One region of the Clostridium felsineum DSM 794 genome, then DNA from elsewhere that is predicted to be linked to it. Evidence: a T-box and tRNA genes for the amino acid it is inferred to sense, from the RefSeq annotation. Region 1 holds a T-box; the other holds one or more tRNA genes.
The links. The T-box of region 1 lies ahead of argS (arginine--tRNA ligase). A T-box ahead of a tRNA ligase gene usually reads a tRNA of that ligase, here a tRNA-Arg.
Positions count from the first base shown of each region.

Region 2: it encodes a tRNA-Arg, which carries the amino acid that the T-box ahead of argS (arginine--tRNA ligase) is inferred to sense. The anticodon was not compared.

Region 1 covers NZ_CP096980.1:1,759,131-1,769,264, forward strand. Annotated here, with positions in the region: gene CLFE_RS08250 (IS256 family transposase) at 1-359, opposite strand, end outside; gene CLFE_RS08255 (hypothetical protein) at 567-785, opposite strand; gene CLFE_RS08260 (hypothetical protein) at 998-1,159, shown strand; gene pyk (pyruvate kinase) at 1,206-2,624, opposite strand; gene CLFE_RS08270 (polysaccharide deacetylase family protein) at 2,703-3,470, opposite strand; gene CLFE_RS08275 (zinc ribbon domain-containing protein) at 3,984-5,366, shown strand; gene CLFE_RS08280 (TerC family protein) at 5,410-6,144, opposite strand; gene CLFE_RS08285 (amidohydrolase) at 6,397-7,563, shown strand; T-box leader at 7,614-7,808, shown strand; gene argS (arginine--tRNA ligase) at 7,859-9,550, shown strand; gene CLFE_RS08295 (hypothetical protein) at 9,565-9,942, shown strand; gene CLFE_RS08300 (helix-turn-helix domain-containing protein) at 10,062-10,134, shown strand, end outside.
Region 2 covers NZ_CP096980.1:65,197-75,330, forward strand. Annotated here, with positions in the region: gene CLFE_RS00350 (ferredoxin hydrogenase) at 1-889, shown strand, start outside; gene pyrE (orotate phosphoribosyltransferase) at 919-1,593, opposite strand; gene CLFE_RS00360 (alpha/beta hydrolase) at 1,616-2,227, opposite strand; gene dcd (dCTP deaminase) at 2,259-2,780, opposite strand; gene CLFE_RS00370 (hypothetical protein) at 2,950-3,579, shown strand; tRNA gene CLFE_RS00375 (tRNA-Arg) at 3,631-3,707, opposite strand; tRNA gene CLFE_RS00380 (tRNA-Ser) at 3,800-3,890, opposite strand; tRNA gene CLFE_RS00385 (tRNA-Ser) at 3,924-4,014, opposite strand; gene CLFE_RS00390 (LysR family transcriptional regulator) at 4,160-5,050, opposite strand; gene asd (aspartate-semialdehyde dehydrogenase) at 5,169-6,248, shown strand; gene serS (serine--tRNA ligase) at 6,287-7,561, opposite strand; gene CLFE_RS00405 (MDR family MFS transporter) at 7,780-10,134, opposite strand, start outside.

The DNA of each region.
Region 1 (10,134 bases):
TGTCTGGTACTTAATCCTTTAGCATACATAGAAATAATTTTTTCTTCTATACCAGAAATATCTTTCTGGTGTTTTTGTACTATTTTAGGTTCAAAAGAACTTTCTCTATCCTGTGGTACATCTATATTCATCTCACCATATTTGCTTCGAATTCTTTTTTGTTTTTTCCCATTTCTTGAGTTTGTAGTTTCGGCTCGTTCATATGGTTCATAGCCTAAATGCTCGTCCATTTCACCTTCAAGCATAGATTGAATAGTTCCACCTAATAGATCTTTTAAAGCTTCCTGAATATCCTCAGCTGACTGAATATCATACTCGTCTATAAGAGCTGATATAATATTTCTTTTTCCTTCATTCATTGGTTTTACCTTATAAATATCTTTTTTTCTTGCCATAATAAAAGGCCTCCTATGATTTTATTTTACCATAGAAAGCCTTATTATTTTTATTTACAGACTTTTCTTCACATGCTCAAAAATCATCTTAAGATGTATACAATGACAATTCATTATATATACTTAAGATGATTTTTACATTTTAATATATAGTATAATAATAACTATATATTAAATTTCCTCTTCGCTTTCAATGTCGTCTTCAATTACTTCAGGTGCTTTAGCTAAGGATACCTCAAGTTCTTCAGCTAGCTTCTTTGTAATTTTATCAAAATTTTCTTGAAATAGTATACCGTCTATAATTTTGGATGTTAATAAACTTCCATCTTTATATACACTTATGGAATCACTTTTACCTTTGAACAAAAATCCGTTTATGGTTTTTTCCACAATAATGCCTCCCTAATATATAATTATATATAGAAAACCAATAAAGAATAGCTTACCAATTAAAGTAAGCTTTACTATGGTATCTATAAATACACATTTACAAAATGTATTTACATCTCATTATACAAAAACAATGACTAATTTTCAATACAGATTTAGCATAAGTTTAAAAAATGAAATAGTGGAGATAATTATTCATAGAGGTGAGTGTTTTGAAAAAAAATATTTTATTGTGTAATGATGATGAAATTTGGATAATAAAACTAGGACTTTTGAATTATAACAATTTTTTATTGAATGAAAAGCTTAAAGGAAATAAAAATGTAAATGGTAGGCGTGAAAAGGTTAGAAAAATTTTAGAAAAATTAGAGTAGCAGATAAAAGAATAAATTCTAATATCTGCTATTATATTAATTAATTTTATGTGTATTGAATTTTTAACATATTTGTAGTTCCGGATTCTCCAACAGGAACACCAGCAACTACAACAACTAAGTCACCTTTTTTAATTAAATTTTCATTTAATGCTCTTTTTATTGAAACAGATATAAGCTCATCTGTTGAAACTACTTTTTCAGATGTAATAGGTGTTATACCGAAATTTAAAGCAAGTCTTCTTGCAACATCATCATGAGGAGTAACAGCTATTATAGGACAAGTTGGTCTGAATTTTGATACCATTCTTGCAGTTATACCGCTTTGAGTAGCTGTAATTATAGCAGCAGCTTTAAGTTCAGCAGCAGTTGAGCATGCAGCAAGACTTATAGCATCTGAAATTTTTGTTATAACTTCATCTTTTCTTTCATTAAGAGCTTTTGTGTAATCAATTTGAGATTCTGTTTTTTGAGCTATTTTTGACATAGTCTCAGCAGCTTCAATAGGATATAAACCGCTTGCACTTTCACCACTTAACATTATAGCATCTGTTCCATCGTAGATTGCGTTTGCTACGTCTGATGCTTCAGCTCTTGTAGGTCTTGGATTTCTTATCATTGAATCGAGCATTTGAGTTGCAGTTATTACTATTTTTCCGGAATCGTTACATTTTTTTATTATCATCTTTTGAATAGCAGGAACATCCTCTATTGGAATTTCAACGCCCATATCACCTCTGGCTACCATAATTCCATCAGATAATTCGATGATTTTATCGATGTTATCAACACCTTCTTGAGTTTCAATTTTGGAGATTATTCTTATATCTTCTCCACCATTTTCTTCAAGAACTTTTCTAACTACAGATACGTCTTCTGCTTTTCTTATAAAAGAAGCAGCAACTAAGTCGGCCTTTTGTTCACATGCGAATTTTAAATCTTCTATGTCTTTTTCAGTTACAGCAGGAAGTCCTATGGAAATACCTGGGGCATTTACACCCTTATGATTTGAGATAACACCATTATTTTTTGCTATACATATTATGTTTTTATCGCAAACATCAGTTATCTGAAACTCGAGAAGACCATCATCAACAAGAAGAAGTCCTCCTTTTTTTACATCTTTATAAAGCTGTGTATAAGAAACTGAACATTTTTCGGAGTTACCTAAAATTTCTTCTCCACACACTATTGTAAAGGTTTGACCCTTTTTAATTTCAGCTGTTCCATTTTCAAAATTGTGAGTTCTAATTTTAGGTCCTTTAACATCAACTACAATTGCAACATTCTTATTTAATTCTTTTCTAAGTTTTTTGATAATGTCTATTTTTTCTTTGTGATCTTCATGAGTACCATGTGAAAAATTTAACCTTGCAGCATTCATTCCCACATTCATTAATTCTGTTAATTTCTCCTCTGTATCACTAGAGGGCCCTATTGTAAAAATCATTTTTGTTTTTTGCACTATATATCACTCCTAAAATTTATTACAAAGCAATTATACCACATAAAATAAATACATGAAGTACAATTGCTAAAAAAACTATTGTAAGGCTTTTAAGGCATAATTTTGTGATTTTAGAAATTGTATTATTTCAGGTAGAGCCTGTGAGGTAGCTTCATTTGAAGATGTATCATGTAGTAGTATTATTAAGCTATTATTGTTTTTACAAGAAGCTTTAACTGTATTTACAATATCAGTAGGCAATTTGTGCTTTGTTTTAATAGCATCTTTTGAATCTACATTCCAATCTATAAAATTATATCCTCCCTTTTTTATGAATTTTGTGAAATTTTTATCTACCATAGTAGAACCACCAGGGAATCTTACTAATTTTGAATTGAATTTCCCATTACCTATTATGGCATTTAAAATGTCTGTACATTCATTAATATCATTTATATATGAACTTGGAGAAGAATATATTTTTTTTGTATTATTATCAAAGCTTTTTATGGCTATAGTATTTCCAGATTGGGCTTCTTTCACAAGTGTTAATTTATTTATTATTGAGTTTTTTCCAGTGACGAAAAAAGTTGCTTTTGCATCATAGGTTTTTAATATATCTAGTATGTGTGGTGTTACATCAGGCGATGGACCATCTTCAAAAGTTAGATAAGCTATTTTTTGAATTTTTGAATTCTTTAATCTATTAGAAATTGGTGCTTTTGCATTTGTAGCTTTTGAGATTTTAGTATGCGAAAATAAAAGATTTGTTTTTGCTATGTAAATAATACCTAAAATTATAAGGGTTATTGATATAAGCACAGCAGATCTTTTTAAAACTAAGTAAATTTTGTTTTTTTCCATGACTATTCCCCCCTAAATATATTTAATGAGTAAAATATTAACGTGGTTATTAAAAAACATTTTTGTAAATTAAGTCGACCTTACGATCTTTTTTTAGGCAGAATGTACTAGTATTTTCACATTTATATATAATGAGTAAAATACTAACAGTCTATATATTGATTATAGAAGTTTTAATAAAAGAAATAAAGTGATTTATAAAATTATATAAATAAAACTGATATTTTAAATACTAAGCTTGATTTATCTAATGAATTTTGAAGAAAAATTAAATTAAAAATAAAGATTATAAATTAAGTTGTTTAAAAACACTCAACAAAAAACCTAATATAATACATAAAATACCTTTTGATGAACTAATTTATTTTACTAAACTAAAAAAATATAGTAAAATATAAAACGCTATGAAAAAAAAGACGAAAAATGATATATTGGAGGTGAAATGATTTTTTATTAACGTAATTACAATATTTTAGATTAAATAATATGTTATTTATTGGAAGGAAGGTAATAATGAAATTTTGTATTAAATGTGGAAACAAATTAGAAGAGGGACAAAATGTATGCACAAAATGTGGTACTAAAATTCAAAATAGTTTGTCACAAAATAGGGGGATGAATTCAGGAACAATGTCAAAGGGTGTTCTTGGAGGAAAAGGAAAAATCGCAGCGATAGCTTGTGCAGCAATCATAGTTTTAGTAGGTATATTTATTTATGTTGGAAAAGGACAAACTAACCCTAAAAAGGTAGTGGCAGATTTTGAAGCTGCTGTGGATCAAAATGATAAAGTAAAAGTTAAAGAACTCTTAGTAGCATCAAATAAAGATCTTAAGATAGATGATGAAAATGTAGACATTCTTATTAAACATCTAAAAACAGCTTCAGATAGAGACAATTTATATAAAAATTTAGATTATCAAGCTTCTAGATTATCGGAGGATTCAAAGGCTGACCTTCAAAAATATAATATTATAAATTTAACAACTGAGAAAAAAAGTTTGTTTTTCACAGATTATAAAATATTAGTTAATCCATCATATATAACAATTAATAGTAAATTAAAGGGATCAGATATATATGTAAATAACAAAAAAGTGGGAACTATTACAAGTAATAATTTTACAAAAAAATATGGGCCATTTATGCCAGGACTATACAAATTAAAAACAGTTTACAAGGGCAAATATGGTAGTATAAATAAAGTATATTCTATTGATACTACACTTTATACTAAAACTATAAAATTAGCAGGAAAAATGCAGAATTTTGAAGTTACAAGTGAAGAGGAAGATGCAGAAATATTTGTAGATAACAAAGATACTGGCAAGAAGGTAAAAGATATGGCTACGATAGGACCTATTGCTGAAAATACAAAAATATATTTAACTATGGAAAAAGACGGAAAAAAATACAAAAGTGAAGTAAGAACAGTAGGCTATGATTACGATAGTTCAAATGATAAAAAAGATGAAGATAAACCAGAAAAGTTCTTTTTAGATTTCCGCAGCTATGATGGGGTGCAAAGTACAAATGAAGGTGCAGTGAAGGATCTTGTTAGAAACTATGTGTCTAGCCGATCTGATGCAGCTAACACAAATAATCTTGATGCGGTAGAAAAGTTTTTATATCCAGATAGTGAAATTTCAAAAGAGGTAAAAGAATATGTTAAAAATGCACAAAGTAAAGGACTAAAAATAACTAATAAAAGTTGTGATATTAGTGCTTGGAAATTTTGTGGAGATGGAAAATATGGACGTATAAGTACATACGAAGTATATAGTATAGTAGACAAAAATGGAGAAGAGACAACAAAAGGATTTTATTGTGGTTATAGTTTTAAATTTAATGATCAAACTAATTCTTTTCAATTAAATAGATTATTAGAAAGTAATTAAATAAAATTAAGCTGTTGTATGAAATTTATACAACAGCTTAATGCTATTTTTTTGTTTTTGTTATTGCAGATTCATCTCGATTTTTTTTAGAAATTTTATTGCTTGTACTATTACTAAAGGAAAGTACAATAAATCCATATAATAAAGTTAAAGCAGCGAAAGCGTATGGTAGAAAAATTCCTAAAGAATGAGGAACTATATGTTTAAGAAGTCTATCTTCAAATATCATTGAGAAAGATGTATGAGCTAAAATAGCACCACCTATATAGACAACTATTTTGTATTTTTGCATTAGTTTTGCCACGTACTGGCTTCCCCAAAATATTATAGGTATATTTAAAATCAATCCGAATACAATTAAACCAATATGTCCTTTAGCAGCAGCTGCAATAGCAAGTACATTGTCAAGGCTCATTGTAAAGTCAGCAAGTATAATACTTTGAATTGCAGTTATCATTTTTTGTGAATTATGTATTTTAGCAGTTTCTGAATTTTCACCCTGAGGTTTTATAAAGTCCCAAGTTATTTTTACTAAAATAATACCGCCAACTAATTTGATAGGTAGCCATTGAATCATTAATATATAGGTTATTAAACAAGCAAATATAATTCTAAGTGTAACAGCAGCTATAACTCCAATAAAGGAGGCTTTTTTTGCCAAACTTTTTGGTAAATCCTTTGTAGCTAATGCAATTACACCTATGTTATCACCACTTAAGACTACGTCTAGTAGTGTTATTTGTAATGCACCTAGAAAAATAACTATTAAATTATCCATTTTTTCCTCCTTGTAATTTTTATACTGAATATATTCAATATAAAAATATGATTTGTAAACAATTATATATACAGTTTATAATTAGATATATATGTATAATTCCATATTGAGTTATAACCTATAATAAAACGTTTGCTAACTCTTAAAGTGGTTTTATTAACTGCATATAATGTTATTGATTATTATTATATTATTAAATCGAAAATATTTCAAGGTTTTAATATATATATATTATTGATAGGAGGAAAATATATGTTACTTATAAAAAATGGAAACATAATAACTATGACAAATAAAGATTATAAGAAGGGAAGTGTTTTAATAAGTAATGGAAAAATAATTGAAGTAGCAGGTAATATAAAAGAAACTGACGATATGGAAATAATTGATGCAAAAGGCCTTATGGTATTCCCTGGAATAATTGATGCGCATACACATATAGGAATTGATGAGCAGGATATAGGAAAGGTAGGACTTGATATAAATGAAATGTCTAATCCAATCACACCAGAGCTTAGGGCAATAGATGCAATAAATCCAATGGATTCAGCCTTTAGAGATGCAGTAATGGGTGGGATTACTAGTGTTATGACAGGACCAGGAAGCGCAAACGTAATTGGCGGTCAATTTGTTTTTATGAAAACTTATGGAAAATGCGTAGATGATATGGTGCTGCTTAATCCTTCGGCGGTTAAGGCAGCGCTAGGAGAAAATCCTAAAAGAGTTTATGGAAATAAGGGAAAATCTCCGGTTACAAGAATGGCAACGGCAGCTCTTTTAAGACAAACTCTTTTAGAGGCTCAAAATTACAGCAATAAGAAAATAAAGGCAGAAGAAAAAGAAGAAAGTTTTGAAAGAAATTTAAAAATGGAGGCCTTGGTTCCAGTAATTGAAGGTAAAATGCCTCTTAAAATTCATGCTCATAGAGCTGATGATATATTAACAGCTATAAGGATTGCGAAAGAATTTAAAATTAAAATTACACTGGATCATTGTACAGAAGGACATTTAATAGGAGAAAAGATTAAAGAAAGTGGATTCCCAGTTCTTGTAGGACCATCGCTTACATCAAGATCGAAAAATGAAGTGGCTAATAAAACCTTTAAAACACCAAGAGTGTTATCTGAGTTAGGAATAAAAACTGCTATAATAACGGATCATCCTGTTGTACCTATTCAGTATCTTCCGCTTTGTGCCGGACTATCAGTAAGAGAAGGAATGGACAAAAGAGAAGCACTTAAGGCGATAACTATAAATGCGGCTGAAATATGTAATGTAGCAGATAGAGTTGGCAGTATTGAAGTTGGTAAGGATGCAGATATTGCTATTTTTGATGGCAATCCTATGGAGGTATTTACAAGAACAATATATACAATTATAGAGGGAAATGTTGTTTATGAGAATAAGGATATTGATTAATATTAAATTGTAAAGTATAATAAATGCTGTTATAATATATAATAATGATATAAAAATCTATGAAGTGGAAAGTAGCATGTTAATATTTTAAGCGAGCTGATGTTTGGTGTGAGTTCAGTAAGTAGTTATACATGTGAAATAGAACCATGGAGATGTGTAAACCGCTAAATGCGTTAAAATTTTAAGGTGGACTTATTTAATTTAAGTCAATCAGAGTGGTACCGCGAAATATAATCGTCTCTGCAGTTATGTAGATGACGTTTTTTTTATATTTAAAATCTAAGGAGGTAAAATTGTGGACTACAAGAAAATAATAGCTGAAAGAATTAATGAAATCATCGGTATGGATGTTGAGGAACTTTATAAGATTATAGAAGTACCGCCAAAAAAAGATATGGGTGATTTTGCACTTCCATGTTTTCAATTTGCTAAGGTTTTGAGAAAAGCTCCGAATGCTATAGCAGAAGATATAAGTAAAAAAATAGACAAATCAGGTTTTGAGAAGGTAGAAAATTTAGGACCATATCTTAATTTCTTTGTTGATAAAGCCGATTTTGTGCGTGAAACTGTAGAAAAGGTTTTAAATGAAAAGGATAACTATGGTTTAATGAAGGTTGGAGAGGGAAAGAAAGTACTTATAGAATACTCGTCTCCTAATATAGCAAAACCTTTTCATGTGGGACATTTGTTTGGTACAGTATTAGGAAGTTCTTTATACAAAATATTTTCAATGGCAGGTTATGATTGTGTTAGAATAAATCACCTTGGAGATTGGGGAACACAATTTGGTAAACTTATATCTGCATATAAAAAATGGTGTGATGAAGAAGCCCTATATAAGGATCCTATAAAGGAATTATTAAGGATATACGTGAAATTCCATAAGGAAGCGGAAAAGAATCCAGCACTTGAAGATGAAGGAAGAATGTACTTTAAGAGGCTTGAGGATGGAGAAAAAGAAGAGGTAGAGCTTTGGACAAAATTTAAGGATTTAAGCTTGAGAGAATTTAAAAAGGTATATGATGAACTTGGAGTTGAGTTTGATTCATATACAGGAGAAAGTTTCTATAGTGATAAATTAGATAAAATTGAAGAAGAACTTGCGAATAAGGGATTATTAACAGAAAGCAATGGAGCTAAGGTTGTTATGCTTGAAGATTACAATATGCCTCCATGTATAATAAAGAAAGCTGATGGTGCAAGTATATATGCAACAAGAGATTTAGCAGCTGCTGAATACAGAAAAGAAACTTATAATTTTGATAAGAGTATATATGTTGTGGGACTTGAACAATCACTTCACTTTAAGCAATTTTTAAAAACTTTAGAACTTGCAGGTCATGAATGGGCTAAGGATTGTATTCACGTCGGTTATGGTCTTGTAAGATTTGCTGAAGGAAAGCTTTCAACAAGAAATGGAGCTGTTATATTCCTTGAAGATTTACTTAAAGAATCAGTTCAAAAAACAAGGGAAATAATAGAAGAAAAGAATCCAGAACTTAAAGATAAAGAAGAAGTATCTAAGAAAGTTGGAATTGGAGCTGTTATATTCACTTATCTTAAAAACGGAAGAGAAAGAGATATAATATTTGATTGGAAAGAAATGCTTAGCTTTGAAGGAGAAACTGGTCCTTACGTTCAATATTCTTATGCTAGAGCTAAGAGTATTTTAAGAAAACTAGGAGAAGCAAAAGAAAGTGTAGATTACAGTAAGCTTGTTTCAGATGTTGAATTTGATTTAGTAAAACAGCTTAAGAATTTTAACGATGTTATTTTACATGCTGTAGATAGACTTGAACCATCAGTTATAACGAGGTATGCAATAGAAGTTGCAAAGGCATTTAACAAGTTCTATAATGCGTATAATATCTCAAATACAGCTGATGAAAAGTTAAAGAATGCAAGACTTGCTCTTGTTGAGGCAACTTCGATAGTTATAAAAAATTCACTTAAACTTATAGGGATAGATGTAGTTGAAGAAATGTAAGGGGGAAATAAGGTATGGCGTTTAGTATTAAAACTTTAATAATACTTTTTGTATTAATGATTGGTGTAATGACAATTTACAACATTACAAAACCTTTCTTTATATCTAAGTTAAATAGATGGGTTATATTAGTTTTTATAGTAGTTATGTTTTTTGCTTCAAATTTACTTGGAAGTAGATTAAAGATAGGAACTTCAAAATTTCAGATAGAACAAATAGGATATTATATTACTATGGCACTATTCTTATTTGGCTTGTATGCTTTCTTTGATGTAATAGGATGGAGTAAAACAGGTAAAATGAATGGAAAAGGCACAAGAAGTTCAGAAAAAAAGATGGTTATAAAGCCTAAAGCGAAACCAAATAGAGCAAAGAAGAAGGATGGAAAGTAGGATTTCTATCCTTCTTTTTTTTATACAAATAAAAAGGAACTTTTTTAAATATATGGTTGAATTTACATAAAATGGTGGTATAATTATAAAAAGAGTTGATATTAGTAAGGAGAATTAATATGGAGAGTTATGAGATACTGCCTATTGGGGTTAAACTTAAGAGGTTAAGAGAAAAATACAAACTAAATCAAG
Region 2 (10,134 bases), 1.7 Mb from region 1:
AAAAGGTGGACCATTCCCTATGTTTACATCTTGCTGTCCTGCATGGGTGAGACAAGCACAAAACTATTATCCTGAATTATTGGATAACCTTTCATCTGCAAAATCTCCTCAACAAATATTTGGTACTGCATCAAAAACTTATTATCCTTCAATATCAGGAATTGCTCCTGAAGATGTTTATACAGTTACAATTATGCCATGTAATGATAAAAAATATGAAGCAGATATTCCTTTCATGGAAGTTAATGGCTTAAGAGATATTGATGCATCACTAACTACAAGAGAACTTGCTCAAATGATTAAAAATGCCAAAATTAAATTTGCAGACCTTGAAGATGGTGAAGCTGATCCTTCTATGGGTACTTACAGTGGTGCTGGTGCTATATTTGGTGCAACTGGTGGAGTTATGGAAGCTGCAATAAGATCTGCTAAAGACTTTGCTGAGAATAAAGAACTTGAAAATGTTGATTATACTGAAGTAAGAGGATTTAAAGGCATCAAAGAAGCTGAAGTTGAAATTGCTGGAAATAAATATAACGTTGCTGTTATAAATGGTGCTGCTAATTTCTTTGAATTCATGAAATCAGGAAAAATAGATGAAAAACAATATCACTTTATAGAAGTAATGGGCTGTCCTGGCGGATGTATAAATGGTGGAGGTCAACCTCACGTAAGTGCTATTGATAGAGAAAATGTTGATTATAGAAAATTAAGAGCTTCAGTTTTATATAATCAAGATAAAAATGTGCTTTCAAAGAGAAAATCACACGATAATCCAGCTATTATTAAGATGTATGATAGCTACTTTGGAAAACCAGGTGAGGGTCTTGCTCACAAGTTATTACATGTAAAATATACAAAAGACAAAAATGTTTCAAAACATGAGTAAAATAAAAAAGATGCCTAAAGGCATCTTTTTTATTTTACTCCATACTCTTTGTAATAATTGTTGATCTTTTCTTTCATTTTATCATCTATAATAACTTTACCATTAATATTTCTTTTATATAAGTAATCTACTACTTCCTCCATTGTAACAATAGAACAAGTCTTAAATGCAAACTTTTCTTTAAGTTCAGTTAAAGCGCTTTTTTCTCCCTTACCTTTTTCCATTCTATCTACTGATATTATAAGTCCCTTTACATCAACATTAGCTTGAGATTTGAGTATAGGCATAGTCTCATATACGGATGTTCCAGCTGTTGTAACATCTTCCACTATTATAACCCTATCTTCATCTTTAAGATTTGATCCAAGAAGAATTCCCTTATCTCCATGATCCTTAACTTCTTTTCTATTTGAACAATAAGAAGCATTAATTCCATACACACTATCAAGTGCCATTGCTACTGAAACACTTAATGGTATTCCTTTATATGCAGGTCCAAATAATATATCAAAATCATCTCCAAAGTTATCATATATAGCCTTGGCATAAAATTTCGCTAACTTATTTAATTCATTTCCTGTTTTATAATTTCCCGTATTTATAAAAAAAGGTGTTCTTCTACCACTTTTAGTTATGAAATCTCCAAAAGTAAGCACATTACTCTCCACCATAAATTCTATAAACTCTTGTTTGTATTGTTCCATCAATTAGCCCTCCAATTTATTTTTATTTAAAAAAATCCACATATAATTTTACTACATTTTCTAAAATTCTTAAATTTTTTATTACATCATTTTTAATTTCTAGAGAATGATTGGCTCCCTCAAATAACATTAAACTAACGCTTTTATGTTCTTTAATTGTATTTATGTAATTACTTTGAAAAAACTCATCCTTTGTACCTACTACTACAGTACATTTTCTATCTATTATATATTTTAATGTCTGCTCTATGGGAGTTAAATATATAAACTCTATATTATGTATATTAAGCTTAGAAGCTGTTAAACCAGCTATTTGAGTCCCTATACTTTTACCTAAAAAATAAATACTTTTATAATTTTTATTAATTAATCTTTTTATAATATAGGCTATCTCACTAGCTACATCTTCGGTACTAGCTTTTCCTATATCTTCCCATGAAATTTTATCTTTATAACTAATGCATAAAACATCATTGTTATTCTGAATTGCTGCCTTTTTTGCATAGTAGAGCAGCGGTTTATTATGATCATAATTTATCCCTGGAAATATTATAACAAGAGCTTTTGAATCTTCACTTGCATATAATGTTCCAAAAACTTCTTTATACTTTGATTGAAATATTTTGCTATTCAAACACATCACCCTACTTTAATAATATACTTCTTTACTTTTGAAAATCTTTATAAAGTAAACTTGGTTGAATCCCATTATTATTTTGATACTTACCACTAGAATATTTTTCGTATTCTCCTCCAACGTCATGATAATAGATTTGGCATATTTCAACACCTGGATATATTCTTATTGGTTCCACACAAAATATTTCTAATGTCCAATACCCCTTAAAACCAACGTCTCCAAATCCTGCTGTGACATGAATGAACACTCCAAGCCTTCCAACAGAGGATCTACCTTCAAGCATTGGCACATACTTGTCTGTTTCTGTATATTCTACCGTTCTTCCAAGATACAATTTTCTTGGTTGAAGTACAATCCCTTCCTCAGGAATTATAAGTTTTTTTGTACTATTTGGTTTTTTCATATCTAAAACTTCTTCATCATAAACAAGAAGTTCATTATGTAACTTTAAATTGTAGCTATTAGGATTTATTTGTTTCTCTGTAAATGGCTCTATTATTATATCTCTTCCTATATTATCTATAATTTGCTTTCCCGAAAGAATCATTTATTATTCCTCCTCAACAATATGTTCTCTATAAATACTAATTTTTATTATACCATATAAAATATTATAATTAATTATTATTTTATATGGACAATTTAGAGTTTACTACTACTGTATTTACTGATATAATAATATGGCTAAAATTACAAATAAAAATCAGGAGGTACATATGAAAAAAATAGCAGCTTTATGCTTAAGCTTATGCTTGATACTATTAACTTTTACTGCCTGTGGTTCTAAGGAAGTAAAAAAATTAACTAAAGAAGATGTAAAAAAATATACAGCACAAATGAAAAGTGACCCACTATCTGGCGATATCACTTTAAATGGAGTGAAATACTCTCTTCCTACTAAAGCTAAAAACTTGGAGGATAATGGATGGAAATATAATGATTATGCGGATAAAGGACAACCTTTGAAGGATAATTATTATGTACAAGATATTCACATGGACGATGGCACTAAAAATGAAGATACTTTTATAAATGTAACTCTTTATAACACAAGTGGTTCTACCATGAAGTTCGATGATGCTATGCTTGGAGGTATAAAAGTAGAAAAGAAAAGTGATTCATATAAAAATACTGTAGTATTGCCAAAAGGTATTACATTATCTTCTACTTATGATGATGTAATTAAAGCTTATGGTAACCCAAAAGTTGATTATATGAAAGCAGCTAGTTGGATAATATATTACAATACCGACATTGGTGAATATGGACAACAGCTTCGTATTTACTTTAACAAAACTACAAAAGTTATTGAATCAATAGAATTAAAGAATATACCTAGAAAATAAAATAAAAAAGCGTGCTTTCCAAAATTACTTTGAAAAACACGCTTTTACGTTTGGTGCGACAGGCAGGAGTCGAACCCGCAGCGCCTCGGTTCGTAGCCGAGTCCTCTATCCAGTTGAGGTACTATCGCATACTTTAAGCATTATTATATTAACACAATTTACAAAAAAAATCAAATATCTTTATTGCAAAATAAAAGGACATTTTAACAATGTCCTTTTATGGCGGAGAAGGAGAGTTTCGAACTCTCGCGCCGGTTACCCGACCTATACCCTTAGCAAGGGCACCTCTTCAACCACTTGAGTACTTCTCCACATGCTCTACTAAATAAAACCTATTAAATTAATGGCGGAAAGATAGGGATTCGAACCCTAGGTGCGGTTACCCGCACGCCGGTTTTCAAGACCGGTGCCTTAAACCAACTCGACCATCTTTCCACATAACAACATAAAATATTATATCAAATAAACTTTCAATTGTCAACAACAAATTTAAATTTATTTAAATATTTTTGTTTTACATCTTACAACAAGATTTATTATATCATCCGCTTTTTTTTATGTCAACATTTTTATTCGATTTTTATTTGTTTTTTATAACTTTTTTGGATAATCTTAAAAATGCGTTAAGTGCTGGTGAAATCCACTTGTCCTTATGATACAAAACTTGGGATATAATACCAAAACCTGGTCCTCCCCATTTTAATGGTACTAATTTTCCATCTTTTATTTCTTCCTCTACTGCAACTCTAGGCAAAAGTGTTATTCCTAATCCACTCATGGTAAACTGCTTTATAGCTTGAACGCTCCCCGTTTCAAGAACAAGCTTAGGTTTTATATTGTAACTACTTAAAATATTTTCAAATACAGCTCTATAACTACAACCCATTTCTGTTAATATAAGAGGCTCTTCTGCTATATCTTCAGGATATACAATATCTTTTTCTATAAGTGGATGTCCGGGATACGCTAAAAGCACCATAGGCTCATCAAATTCGATTTCAGATATAAATTCATTTGAATCGATTTTAGTTCCAAGCGAAAATGCTACATCTATTATATTGTCCTTTAAAAAGTGTCTAAAATCAGCACAACTTCCAAACTTTAATGAAACTTCTACATCAGGATACAATCTTCTATACTCTTTAAGTATAAAAGGAAGTCTTAAAACACAAAGGGATTCTGCAGCCCCTATAGTAAGTGTTCCACTTGGCTTTTCATCATCTATAACCACATTTTTTATTTCATGTGAAAGTTTAATCATTTGTTTTGCATAAGGCAATAATTTTTTACCTTCATAGGTCAACGTAACCTTTTTACCTATTCTTTCAAAAAGCTTTACTTGTAGTTCTTCCTCTAATATCTTTATTTGCGTTGTAACAGTGGATTGAGCATAATTAAGTACACTAGCAGCTTCTGTAAAACTCTGATATTTGCCTATTGTTATAAATGTATTTAATTGCTTAAAATCCATAACTAATTCTCCCATCAATTTTTTTGAATATATTAATCAAATTTATCAATTTTACTAATATATACACTTATGTTAGCATAGATATTATAAACAATCAAATAAATATGAGGTGGTTATTATGAAATTAAAAGTAGGTTTAATTGGTGGAACTGGAATGGTTGGTCAGCGTTTTGCTTGTCTTTTAAAAAATCATCCTTGGTTTGAAGTTACACTAATTGCTGCTAGTAAAAAATCAGCTGGACTTACTTACGAGGAAGCTGTGAAAGATAGATGGAAAATGAACGAGCCTATACCTAATAACGTTAAAAATCTTATAGTATATGATGCTTTTGATGTTGATAAGATTTCTAGTATGGTTGATTTTGTTTTTTGTGCAATTTCATTAAATAAAGAAGAAACAAAACTTCTTGAGGAAGACTATGCAAAGCATGAGACACCAGTCATATCAAATAATTCAGCTAATAGATATATGCATGATGTACCAGTTTTAATACCTGAAATAAATAGTAATCATATGTCTATAATAGAAAGTCAAAAGAAAAGACTTAGCACTAAACGTGGTTTTATAAGTGTTAAACCTAACTGCTCCATACAAAGCTATGTCCCACCTATAAGCGCTCTTTTAAAGTATGAACCTGAAGCCATTCTCGCTTGTACTTATCAAGCTATTTCTGGAGCAGGTAAAACCTTTAAGGAATGCCCTGAGGTACTTGATAATGTTATTCCTTTCATCAAAGGTGAAGAAGAGAAAAGTGAAAATGAACCTCTAAAGATATGGGGATCAATAGAAAATAATAAAATAATAAATGCTACCTCGCCTCTTATAACTACTCAATGTATACGAGTTCCTGTATCTGATGGACATTTAGCTGCTGTATTTGTAAATTTTAAAACCAAACCTTCAAAACAAGAAATAATCTCTGCATGGGAAAACTTTAAAGCTCCCGAATGTGCTTTAAACTTGCCAAGTGCTCCAAAAAAATTTCTTCATTATTTTGATGAACCTGATAGACCTCAAACAAAAGTAGATAGAAATTTTGAAAACGGTATGGGCATAACTATGGGAAGACTTCGCGAGGACAAATTATTTCAATATAAATTTGTATGTTTATCTCATAACACACTTCGAGGGGCCGCTGGTGGAGGTGTTTTAAGTGCTGAACTTTTAAAAGCACAAGGTTATTTAACATCAAAATAATATAAGGTGATAGAATTCGTTCTATCACCTTAAACTGTTTATTTTATAATATCTTTTCCCATATATTTCTTTAACGCTTCTGGAACGGTTACACTGCCATCTTCATTTTGGTAATTTTCTAATATAGCTGCAACCGTCCTTCCAACTGCAAGACCTGATCCATTAAGTGTATGAACGAATTCAGGTTTAGCTTTTGGCTCTCTTCTAAATTTAATATTTGCACGCCTTGCTTGGAAATCTTCAAAATTACTACAGCTTGATATTTCTACATACCTATTATAACTAGGCATCCATACTTCTATATCGTATTTTAACGCTGCTGTAAATCCTAAATCTCCCTTACATATTCTAACAACCCTATAAGGTATGTTTAAAATTTGTAATATTTCTTCTGCATCGTTAGTTAACTTTTCAAGTTCATCATAAGATTCTTCTGGCTTTGCAAATTTAACAAGTTCTACTTTATTAAATTGATGTTGACGAACAAGTCCTCTTGTATCTCTTCCTGCAGAACCTGCTTCTGATCTAAAACAAGCGCTATAAGCTGCAAATTTATATGGCAAATCTTCTGCCTTTAATATTTCATCTCTAAACATATTAGTAACAGGAACTTCTGCTGTAGGAATTAAGAAAAATCCATTATCTACTTTAAATGCATCTTCTTCGAATTTAGGTAATTGTCCTGTACCTGTCATACTTGTTCTATTTACCATGTATGGTGGGAGAATTTCAGTATATCCGTGCTTTTCTACATGTGTATCAAGGAAAAAGTTTATAACAGCTCTTTCGAGTCTTGCACCTAAACCCTTGTAGAAAGTAAATCTTGAACCAGCTACTTTTCCACCTCTTTCAAAATCAAGAAGTCCTAGGTTTGTTCCTATATCCCAATGTGCCTTGAAATCAAAATCAAATTTTTTAGGTTCTCCCCATTTTCTTATTTCTATATTATCTTCATCTGATTTTCCCTCTGGAACACTTGGATTAGGTATATTTGGTATTCTAAGCATTATGTATTCTATTTTTTCGTCTATCTCTGATACTTTTGCGTCTATTCCTTTTATATCATCTGAAATTTTTTTCATTTCAGCAAGTAATTCATCTGCATTTTGTCCTGACTTTTTAAGCTTAGCTATTTCTCCAGAATCTTTATTTCTCTTACTCTTTAAATTTTCTACCTCAACAAGATTCTTTCTTCTTTCCTCATCAAGACCTATAAGTTCATCTATAATAGAGACTTCAAAATCCTCTCCTCTGTTACTTAGTGCCTTTTTTACTTCTTCTGGATTTGTTCTTATTCTTTTTAAATCTAACATATTATTTTCTATTGAACTTAATCAATAGATTCCTCCTCCCAATACTAAGTATTTATATAAACATATTATTTTATCCTTAATAAATAACAACCTATCTATAAGCATACATAATGAGTTTATCACTAATGGAGAAAAATTTCAATTGAATCTGCTATATAGCTATAACTACGCTTTTTTATTGATTATAATTTAAAAACAAATGAATTACTTAAACCTTTTTATATATTTTCTATCATTTTATCTTCATATTCTTTATCTTCTACCTTTTTGTCCGTAAACAATCCCAATATGGATGTAAGCATTATTACTATTGCTGCAATTAAAAATGTTTTGCTAAAAGCTTCTGATAATTTATCATTTTTTTCATCATTAATTTTATTTATAACATTTTGTATCTCTTCTTTTTGTCCAGCCATACCTATACTTGTGACTACTGTTTCAGTTCCATCCTTTATTTTATATGATGAATTTATAAGCTTATTAGATCCATCAACTAGTTTATCACTACCATTTTTTGCATTTAGTACTCCATCCTTTAATTTTGTTGAACCATCATATATTTTATTCACTCCTCCACTGAAGTTTGAAATAGCCGTATTCATACTGCCTATTCCCTCTTGCAACTTTACAAGCTTATCTGAACTAGTTGAAAGCTTGTAAATTCCTTGTGTAAGGTTAGAAACTCCATTTTTAACTGCTCCACCATCCTGAAATTGTGCTGTAAACTTAGAAGTTCCATCCTTAAGGCTACTCGTTCCTGCCTTAAGTGCTTCACCCGAATAAACAATATTATTTTTATCTTCTTTTAATTTGCTTTCAAACTCGCCTTCATTAGAGGAAGTTGTTGCCGCTACATATATACTAACCATATTTGAAAGCATTTTAGCTTGCTGTACATATTGATTTTTAGAATTTTCATCAGCCACGTTATTAATATTATTTTTCATTATATTAAGTTCACTTTTATATTCCTCAAGTGTTCTTGAGGCTTCCGGATTACTCTTTATCATCATATATAAAGTACTATCTACAGTATTTACATAACTATTAACTCCATTAGAAACTTTTTGTGTCCCATCATTTAACTCAGTAACTCTATCGTATAAGGTAGGATTACTCTTATCATTACTTGGTGAAAATTGATTACTAAAATTTTGTGCACCAGTATTTAACGTATCTATTCCATTAATTAAAGCTGTAATACCTTGACTTCCATCAGCTAACTTTTGACTTCCATTCTTTAATTGATTTACACCATTATTAATTTGGCTAAGTCCAGAATTTAATGAATTACTTCCATTATAAATTGTAACAAGTCCACTGTTTAAACTTTTTATTCCATTATTTAAGCCAACCTCTCCAGCTATTACTTTATTGGTTCCATCCCTGAGTGCACTTGTCCCATTGTATAATTTCTCCAAGGTATTGTTATTGTGGAATACCGCATTTTTTGAAAACTCATTTTTATTATCCATCATTACTTTTTTAATTGATTTTTCAACAGCACTTTGGGACATTCCTTTTTTATCGCTTGTATTATTATCTGAATTTTTAAACTTATCATTTACTATTTTTATTAGCTCAGCTCTTACTGGCTTTATTAATTCATTTCTATTATTTATATAAGAAATAGCATCCTCTCTTATATTGTCCTTAGCTGTAGAAACATTACCATTTAATATACTTACAAGTATTGCTATTCCAATGCAACTTCCTATCTGCCTAGCTGCATTTATTATTCCCGAACCCATTCCGCTCTTTTCCTTTGGGATATATTTAACAGATGATGAAAGCGCCTGAACCGAAAAACCAAGACCTATTCCACATATAATTAAATTAACCACCATTATTCCAATTGTTGTATCAGCTCTCAAATATGATAATCTTAATATGCCAATTCCCATTACAAATATACCAACAAAATTAACAATTCTTGTACCAATTTTTTTGCTTAATATACTACCAATTGGTGTTGCAAACATAGATGTAAGAGAAACACTTATCATAATAAAAGCAGCTTTAAGTGTATCATATTCAAGTACATTTTGAAGATAATAATTAAAAATCAATAGTGGACACATAATTGCAAATCCAGTTATCATATAACATATATTTGAGGCTGTAAAAGTAAGTTCTTTAAAAAGTTTAAGCTCTACCATAGGATTTGAAATTTTAAGCTCAGCTGCAATAAATATCACTAGAGAGGCCGCAAAAGCAATAAGTAAAACTATTATAGTAGTTGAAGTCCACCCATAATCTCTTCCCTTAAGAAGTGCAAAAGTAAGTGAAAATAAACTGATAGTTATCATTATCATTCCAATCCAATCAATACTTTTAGACACTGTATTATCATAAGATTCTCCTGCAAAGAGCAATACTATAATCAAAGCTATAATAGCAAGTGGCACATTAACAAAGAAAACCGCTTCCCAGTTTACATATTTTATTAAAATTCCTCCAATGGGAGGTCCGCTAGCGGCTGCAAAACCAACTATAGCACCAGCTGCACCCACTACAACTTGCATCTTTTCTTTGCCGAATATTTCAATTCCCATAGGAAGTACTATTGGTGT